2 regions of the Ruminococcus sp. Marseille-P328 genome follow, and region 1 is predicted to be linked to the other one. Evidence: riboswitches for the same ligand, from Rfam matches in the RefSeq annotation. Region 1 holds a riboswitch; the other holds the start of a gene.
What was found. A riboswitch is a leader RNA that binds a small molecule or an ion and turns the genes downstream of it on or off. The one in region 1 is predicted to bind cobalamin.

Region 1 (3,687 bases):
ATGCATCCAATGCCAGAGATGGCATCAAGGTCAGCGATAATGCTGCATACAGAACGATTACTTCTGTAAGACGTCTTGTGTAATCTGAATAAATGAATTTGTGAGCCCTTTCCGGAGATGAAAATCCGGAAGGGGCTTTTTACTGAAAATAATGTGGAAAAGCAAAGAAAAAAGAAGTATAGTAAGAATAAAAGTATTGTCTGAAAATCGTAACATAAATATTTCGTATAGCCAGATGAGAGGTGGAGAAAAATGCTTAGCCATTATCAGATGAAGGAAATTCCATATTTAAGAATATTAGGAAGAACGAATGGCAGTCTGGAACCGGTAACACTATTTTGGACCGCTTCCGGAATTGAACTGAATGTAAAAGCAACAGAAATATGGGTGAAAATCCGCTCCGATTATGATGTTTTTGAGCCATGGGTGGATGTGATCGTAGACGGCGTATTGTCCCAACGGCTTATGGTAAATAAGGGAGAACAGGAAATCTGTCTTTTCCGTAATATGGAAAGGGATAAGGTAAGAAATGTAAAGCTTCTTCGTGATACTCCTGCGTTTCCCACAGATGAAAAAACATTGCTTCAGCTTCTGGAGGTTGAAACTGACGGTGAGTTTTTACCTCTTGAAACACCAAAGCTCAGATTGGAGGTAATAGGGGACAGCATTACCTCTGGTGAGGGCGGCAGCGGTGCAGGAGAAGAAATGACATGGAATTCCTTTTGCTTTAATGCCGTGGATAATTATGCATATATGGCAGCAAAAGAACTGGGCGCGGTGTACAATTGCATCAGTCAGAGCGGCTGGGGCGTTTTCTGTTCCTGGGAAGGCAATGAGCAGCAGGCAATCCCGCTATATTATGAGCAGGTGTGCGGTCTTTTAAATGGAGAAAGAAACAAACAACTGGGTGCTATGGAAAAATGGGATTTCCAGAAGTTTCAGCCTGATGTGATCGTAGTGAATCTGGGGACAAACGACAGCAGCGGCACGAAGAATATGGACAGAGTTGGAAAGGCTGTGGAAGACTTTTTGAGAAAACTGCGCGTATGTAATCCAGAAAGCTATATTCTGTGGTGTTATGGAATGCTTGGAGATGAGATTTTGCCTACGCTTGAGAAAGCGGTGGGGAATTATAAAAGAAAAACAGGGGATGAGCGCGTGGAATTTGTGAAGCTTCCGGATACACAGGAAGGAGAATTTGGATCAAGGCAGCACCCAGGGCACAGATCTCATGAAAGAACAGCGAAAATCCTGGTGGAGAAGATTCAGGAAAAAATGACGCTGCTGGTCACGCCGTGACTAGCAACATCTGGTTGATAAAAAAATAACAAAAATCTTTTCAAAGGGTTGACAAAGACAGTGACCGGTGGTACTATGGTGTCAGTATAATTCCATAGTGAACATATTAAGTGCTGACAGCTATAAGCTGGCAGAAAGAGGGAATCAGGTGAGAAACCTGAGCGATCCGGTCACTGTAACAGAGGAGCGAATCTCATAGTCCATTGTGCTTGCGCATGAGAAGGAGAGAGGATGTGATGATCCTGGAGCCAGGAAACCTGCTTGGTATGGCGAGGTTAAACTTCCGATGAAAGTGTAACAACCAGTTTTGGGGAATCCGCAGCCCTGAGATGTTGTCCGCTTTTGTGAGTGGACATTTTTTATGGAATGATCGCCTGTTCAGAAGAATTATACAGATTAAATGGCAGGCGATACTACTTCGGATGAAACCGTTCCCTCCGCGTATATATGAACGGATCATATTCTACCCCGGAGTAGCATCGCTCCCTCTTAAATAATGATGATTCAGAAGCCGCATATGCGGTATTTTTTTTACACTTTTCCTGAGCCTGTTTGTAGAATTATTCCCGTAATCTCCTGCAGGGTGTGACGCACATCTTACAGAAAGCCTTTTTTAAACACGCTCTGGCCGTATTCTATTCCTGTAAGCGGGATTCTTTTTTTGCATTTGATTTTGGGGCATTACGAAATAGAATATAAAGAATATTTTGTTTTGAGCTGTATGAGATAAGGAGAGAAATATGGAGAAAAAATATTGGGAAGATAAAGAATACGCTTATTTCAGTCATAAGAAATGTGAGTATTTTCCATGCCATAAAGGAGCTGATCCAGAGGACTTTAACTGTCTGTTCTGCTATTGCCCGCTTTATGCCCTTGGAGACAAATGCGGCGGAAATTTCAAATATAATGAGAAGGGATTTAAAGATTGTACGAATTGTCAGCTACCTCATAAGAAGAAAAACTACGGTTATGTGACAGGAAAATATCAGGAACTTGCTGCGATGATGCAGAAAGTAAGAGAAGCAGATCATAAAAATGAAAATGAGTAATCAAAGAAATAAGTATAAAAAACTCTCCGGAATATATACGAAGTTAAGCTTACGTATTTATATTTCTCGGAGAGTTTTTGCGTAATGCAAAATTCCATTGGAATTCTGCAAGCTGGATCCTTTTTATCGTATGCTTAACAGCATCTTTAATTTCGGAATCTGGTTGTTGAGAATCAGACCCTCTGGAAACATAGCATTATGAACGAAATCAGCGGCATAAGTGAAGTCTCCAATATGCTCTGTTCCATGACTGTCACTGGAAAGCACGATTGGAACCAGATACTTCCGGCAGCAGGACAGGATCTGCGCGCAGTTGGCATGGGTATCGCCCCGATATCCGTAAGGTGCCAGGGAAGCTTCGTTGATCTCAAGGAGAACACCGTTTTCACCGGCAGCCTTTACAACTGCGTCGTAATCTATGTCATACTGGGGATTATCAATGTGTCCCAGGATCTTTATAACCGGATTCTTCATTACGTTCAGAAAAGCAGCAGTATTTTCTTCCCTGGTCTTTGGCCGGAAATTCTGATAATGCATGCTGGCGATTGCGTAGTCCAGCTTATCAAGAAGCTCCTGTGGCAGATCTGTTTTTCCATCGGTATCCAGAATGTTCAGTTCAATTCCATATAATAATTCCACATCGAAACGCTTCCTGGGCGAATAGATCAGGCTTCGGAAATAAGAAGAAGTTCCGGCAGACAGAGTGGCTGGTCCGTGGTCTGTGATTCCAAGAAGCTTCAGCCCTTTTTGAGAAGCAGCCTTTGCCATGTCGCTGATGGTGCAGGTTGTGCCGTGTCCGCTGGCAATGGAATGTGTGTGTATATCAGAAAGATACATAAAATCATCTCCTAGTCAAGATTACGTGAATATATGCAGCTGGTAATTTCACTATAAAAGTGTTTTGAAAAGCCATTTACAGTTAACTTTAGTATGCCAGAGGGAAAAAAACATGTCAATCATAAATAAGAAAAAACAGAGAAAACAAATAAAAACAACATTGTACTACAAGAAAAACCACATATAACATGCCAGGAAATGTTGCTTTTTGTTGACACTTGGAAATCAGAAAGGTATAATCAAATCAGATTATAAAAACTCTTTATTCAGGAGGAGAAAATGGGATACACAGATAATATGTCTCCGGAAATGAAACAGAGAATCGTACAGGAGCTTGTACCAGGCAAGCAGATTTCCCTGGCACATATCATTGCCAATCCGGATAAGATTCTTTACACCAAGCTGGGCCTTGATCCGTCGCTGGACTACTCAAGAGCAGCCATTGGGATCATGACTGTAAGTCCGGCAGAAACTGCTATCATTATGGCAGATATTGCGATGA
Region 2 (3,687 bases), on a different contig from region 1:
TTTTCTTATGATCTGTTCCAAAGAACATTCTTACCACATGAGGAATAATGAGTCCTACAAATCCAATGATACCTGCGGAATATACCACAAAACCAATCAGCAATGCTGTCACCACAAGATACACCTGACGATATCTGTGCAGGTCAGTGCCTAATGTGATGGATACCTCATCTCCAAGCAGCATCATATTGAGAATACGGCTCTGGGTGCAGAAAAACAGGGTTGCTATAAAAACGCAGGGAATAATCACAGCCAGATTTTCCCATTTCGCGCCTGCCAGACTTCCCATCAGCCAGAAAGTAACTGTCTGGATTCCATCTCTGTCGCCCGCAATATAGACAACAAAGTTTGAAAATGCACTGCACACACTTCCAAGTGCTGTACCTGCAAGCAGAAGTCGGACCGAATTTGCCCGGCCTCCTATATTTGCAGTGATCTGTACCAGTACAGAAATAAGGAAGGCTCCGATAAATGCACAGATTCCAATAGAGTTGGAGCCAAATACGGCTCCAACTCCAAGAAAGATTGCCACTGTTGCACCAAGAGATGCACCAGAGGAAATACCAAGAATATACGGATCTGCGATCGGATTTTTCACAATGGCCTGCATTACCACACCTGCAACTGCCAGACCCATGCCAACGGCTGTTGCAAGAAGAATACGGGGAAGGCGGATAAACCACACAATATCAGACATGGCTCCTACACCATAAATCTCCGGATCCCCGATTCCAAATACTTTATACAAAATTACACTATACACATCTTTCACAGAAAGATCTACAGAACCAATGGTAACTGCAGTCAGAATGGATATCACCAGAAGCACAGTCAGTAATATCACCGCCAGCACATAGATCGGCTTTCCATGAAAAATTCCATTTTTAAAATCCGGTTTTCTTTTCATTTTATTCGTACAGATCCGGATATAATGCTTTTGCAAATGTCATAATTCCATCATAGGTTCTGACACCGCTGCAGTATACCTCGTTCAGATTTACAGAAAATACTTTGTTGTTCTTAACTGCAGAAAGGCTTGCATATGCAGGGTTATCTGTAATATCAGCGATTGCCTCATCAGCTGTCATAAATCCATCATAATTAATCATGAATAATACATCCGGATCAGCTGCAATCAGATCCTCTGCACCAACGTTTTCAGAGTTCTCTGCACCAAGCTTCAGCTCTGCACCAAGTGTCTCCGGAATATTTCCGCCAAGTGTCTCTGTTCCATATACGCGGAAGGAATCTCCCTCATCCTCAAGAACTGCTACGGATAACGGGTCTGTTCCTTCTACATGCTCTTTTACTTTATCAATCTCACCCTTCATCTGATCAACGATTTCCTCTGCCTTGTCTTCGCAATCAAAGATCTTGCCAAGGTTCAGGATATCCTCATATTCGTCTTCAATTGTACGTGGGAACTCAGAAGCCGGTCCCTTTGCAGCACTGTTCAGGGACATGTATGTATTTACATCTCTCTCCTGCCAGAAGCTTACATCCGAAAGCCAGTCATCACTGAAAGAAGAATACCATGCCGCAATAAAATCAGGCTCCATTGCAACAACTTCCTCTTTGGATGGCTTGGTATCCATATACTGAATCTTGTCAAATTCATCTTTTAAATCCTCACGCACATCACCGTCCAGACCGTAAGCAGCTACGATCTTATCACCGAGACCAAGTGCCAGAAGCTCTTCGATATTGGAGTTTGCATATGCAAATACTTTCTCCGGAGCTTTCTCAAAAGTCATTTCAACCGGTTCGTTCTCATAATTGTAGGTTGTGATTGTTACGGGATAATGGCTGTCTCCATCCTCCGCAAATACAGTTGTTCCCATTCCCAGGCTGAGAATTCCTGCCAGACATAACATTCCTGCTGCTGTTTTCATGTTTTTCATGCTTTTTCTCCTTATTTTTTCTTTTGTTTTTTTGTTTTTAAAAGAAAAAAGTCCGCTTCCATGAAAAAGCGGGCATCACAAAAAAACATGATACGAAAGACAGCACTTTACACGGAAGTTTCTTTCTATGAACCAAGCAGGTTTCCTGGCTTACAGCTTAAATCCCCATTCCCTTCTCACATAAAAATGCAATGGATATGAATGTGGCATAACTGAATACAGTGACCGGATCGTTCAGGATTCTCACCTGATTCCCTCTTCTGAAAATAGTATAAATTTTATATATTTTTCAGCACTTGGCACATTTATTCTTTTAAGCAGAATTATTATAACTTACCCCTTAAATAAAGTAAAGATATTTCTTTAACAATGTTTTTGATTTTGAATATAATATAGGCATCCCCTTACTTACTTATACATCTATTTCCCATACGGTGCCGTGTCTTCAGCAACCATACCCAATTCCGTTTTCGGAGAATAGGTATACACCTTGCTATTCTCAGCGTAATTCTCCATATCATTATTATCTGTCCATAGCTCACACTGTGTCATCACGGTCTGCACTGCATCATCCATTCCTTCCGGCGGATAGCGATGCTTTTTGAGCAACCGCTTAATCATCATACGCATTTTCGCTCTGGCAGAATCCCGTTTCTGCCAATCTATTGTTCTGTTCTTACGCAGTGTATCTGCCAGTTCCTTTGTAATGGCAATCAGTTCTTCGTTTTCATAGAAATCCTTAATGGCCTCCGGCTTTGTCAGCGCATCATAAAATGCCAGTTCATCAGCAGTCAGTCCAAGCTTGTCTCCCTCTTTATGAGCTGTCGCAATCTGTTTTGCCAGATTCAGCAATTCTTCAATAACCTGTTCATTGGTCAACATTCCATTCAGATACGCATTCATAGCACGCTGTATAATTTCACTGAATTTCTGCGATTTTACCACATTTGTATGACGGTAAATCTGCACCTGTTCCGCAATCAGCCTTTTTAACAGCTCTACAGCAAGGTTTTTCTCCTTCATTTTAGAGATTTCCTCAAGGAACTTTGGATCAAAGAGCGAAAATTCCTGATTTATATCTGAGAAAAGGTTAATGACGCCTTCGCTCTGAACACTGGCTTTCAGAAGCTCGTTAATGCGAGCATTCATTTCTGGCAGAGAAATTTTCTTCCCCTCTCCCTGATTCATCAATCTTGTAACAAGCACACGAACGGATTCAAAGAATGCCGCTTCCACACGCAGCTCTTTTTCTGCCAGAGAGGAACACAGCGACAATGCTTGCCTGAGCAGCAATGCCTCTTTCAGGAAATCCTCTCGTTCCTGTTCTTTATTCACAGCGACAATAAAGTTGACCGCACCGCTGATTGCCTTGGAACGTTCCAAATCCGTACCTGTCATAAACTTGGAATAATCATAACCGTGGAACAAATCCCGACAGATAGACAGTTTCTCAAGGAACTTCGGATATGCAACCTTGGCAACATCGGTATCACCGTAATTCTTCCTATCGCGAGTAGTGTAGTCATTCATTGCCTGCTTCAATGCAGACGCAATGCCAACATAATCGACAATCAGACCGCCTTCCTTATCTCCAAATACACGGTTTACTCTGGCAATAGCCTGCATCAGATTATACCCCTGCATCGGCTTGTACACATACATGGTTGCAAGAGATGGCACATCAAATCCTGTAAGCCACATATCCACGACAATGGCAATCTTCAGCGGACTATCATTATCCTTAAACTCCTTTGCCAGCTCATCCTTATGGTGTTTATTGCCGATG

Region 2: linked by a shared signal. The riboswitch ahead of ACESTK_RS07620 (ABC transporter substrate-binding protein) and the one ahead of ACESTK_RS10635 (cysteine-rich small domain-containing protein) in region 1 are both predicted to bind cobalamin.

What each region holds. Positions count from the first base shown of each region.
Region 1 is NZ_CAXUBQ010000013.1:44,432-48,118, forward strand. Features, by position in the region: gene ACESTK_RS10625 (C40 family peptidase) at 1-83, shown strand, start outside; gene ACESTK_RS10630 (GDSL-type esterase/lipase family protein) at 253-1,299, shown strand; cobalamin riboswitch at 1,391-1,579, shown strand; gene ACESTK_RS10635 (cysteine-rich small domain-containing protein) at 2,040-2,348, shown strand; gene ACESTK_RS10640 (phosphatase) at 2,472-3,185, opposite strand; gene ACESTK_RS10645 (BMC domain-containing protein) at 3,465-3,687, shown strand, end outside.
Region 2 is NZ_CAXUBQ010000008.1:72,607-76,293, reverse strand. Features, by position in the region: gene ACESTK_RS07625 (iron ABC transporter permease) at 1-907, opposite strand, end outside; gene ACESTK_RS07620 (ABC transporter substrate-binding protein) at 909-1,901, opposite strand; cobalamin riboswitch at 2,019-2,216, opposite strand; gene ACESTK_RS07615 (type I restriction endonuclease subunit R) at 2,322-3,687, opposite strand, start outside.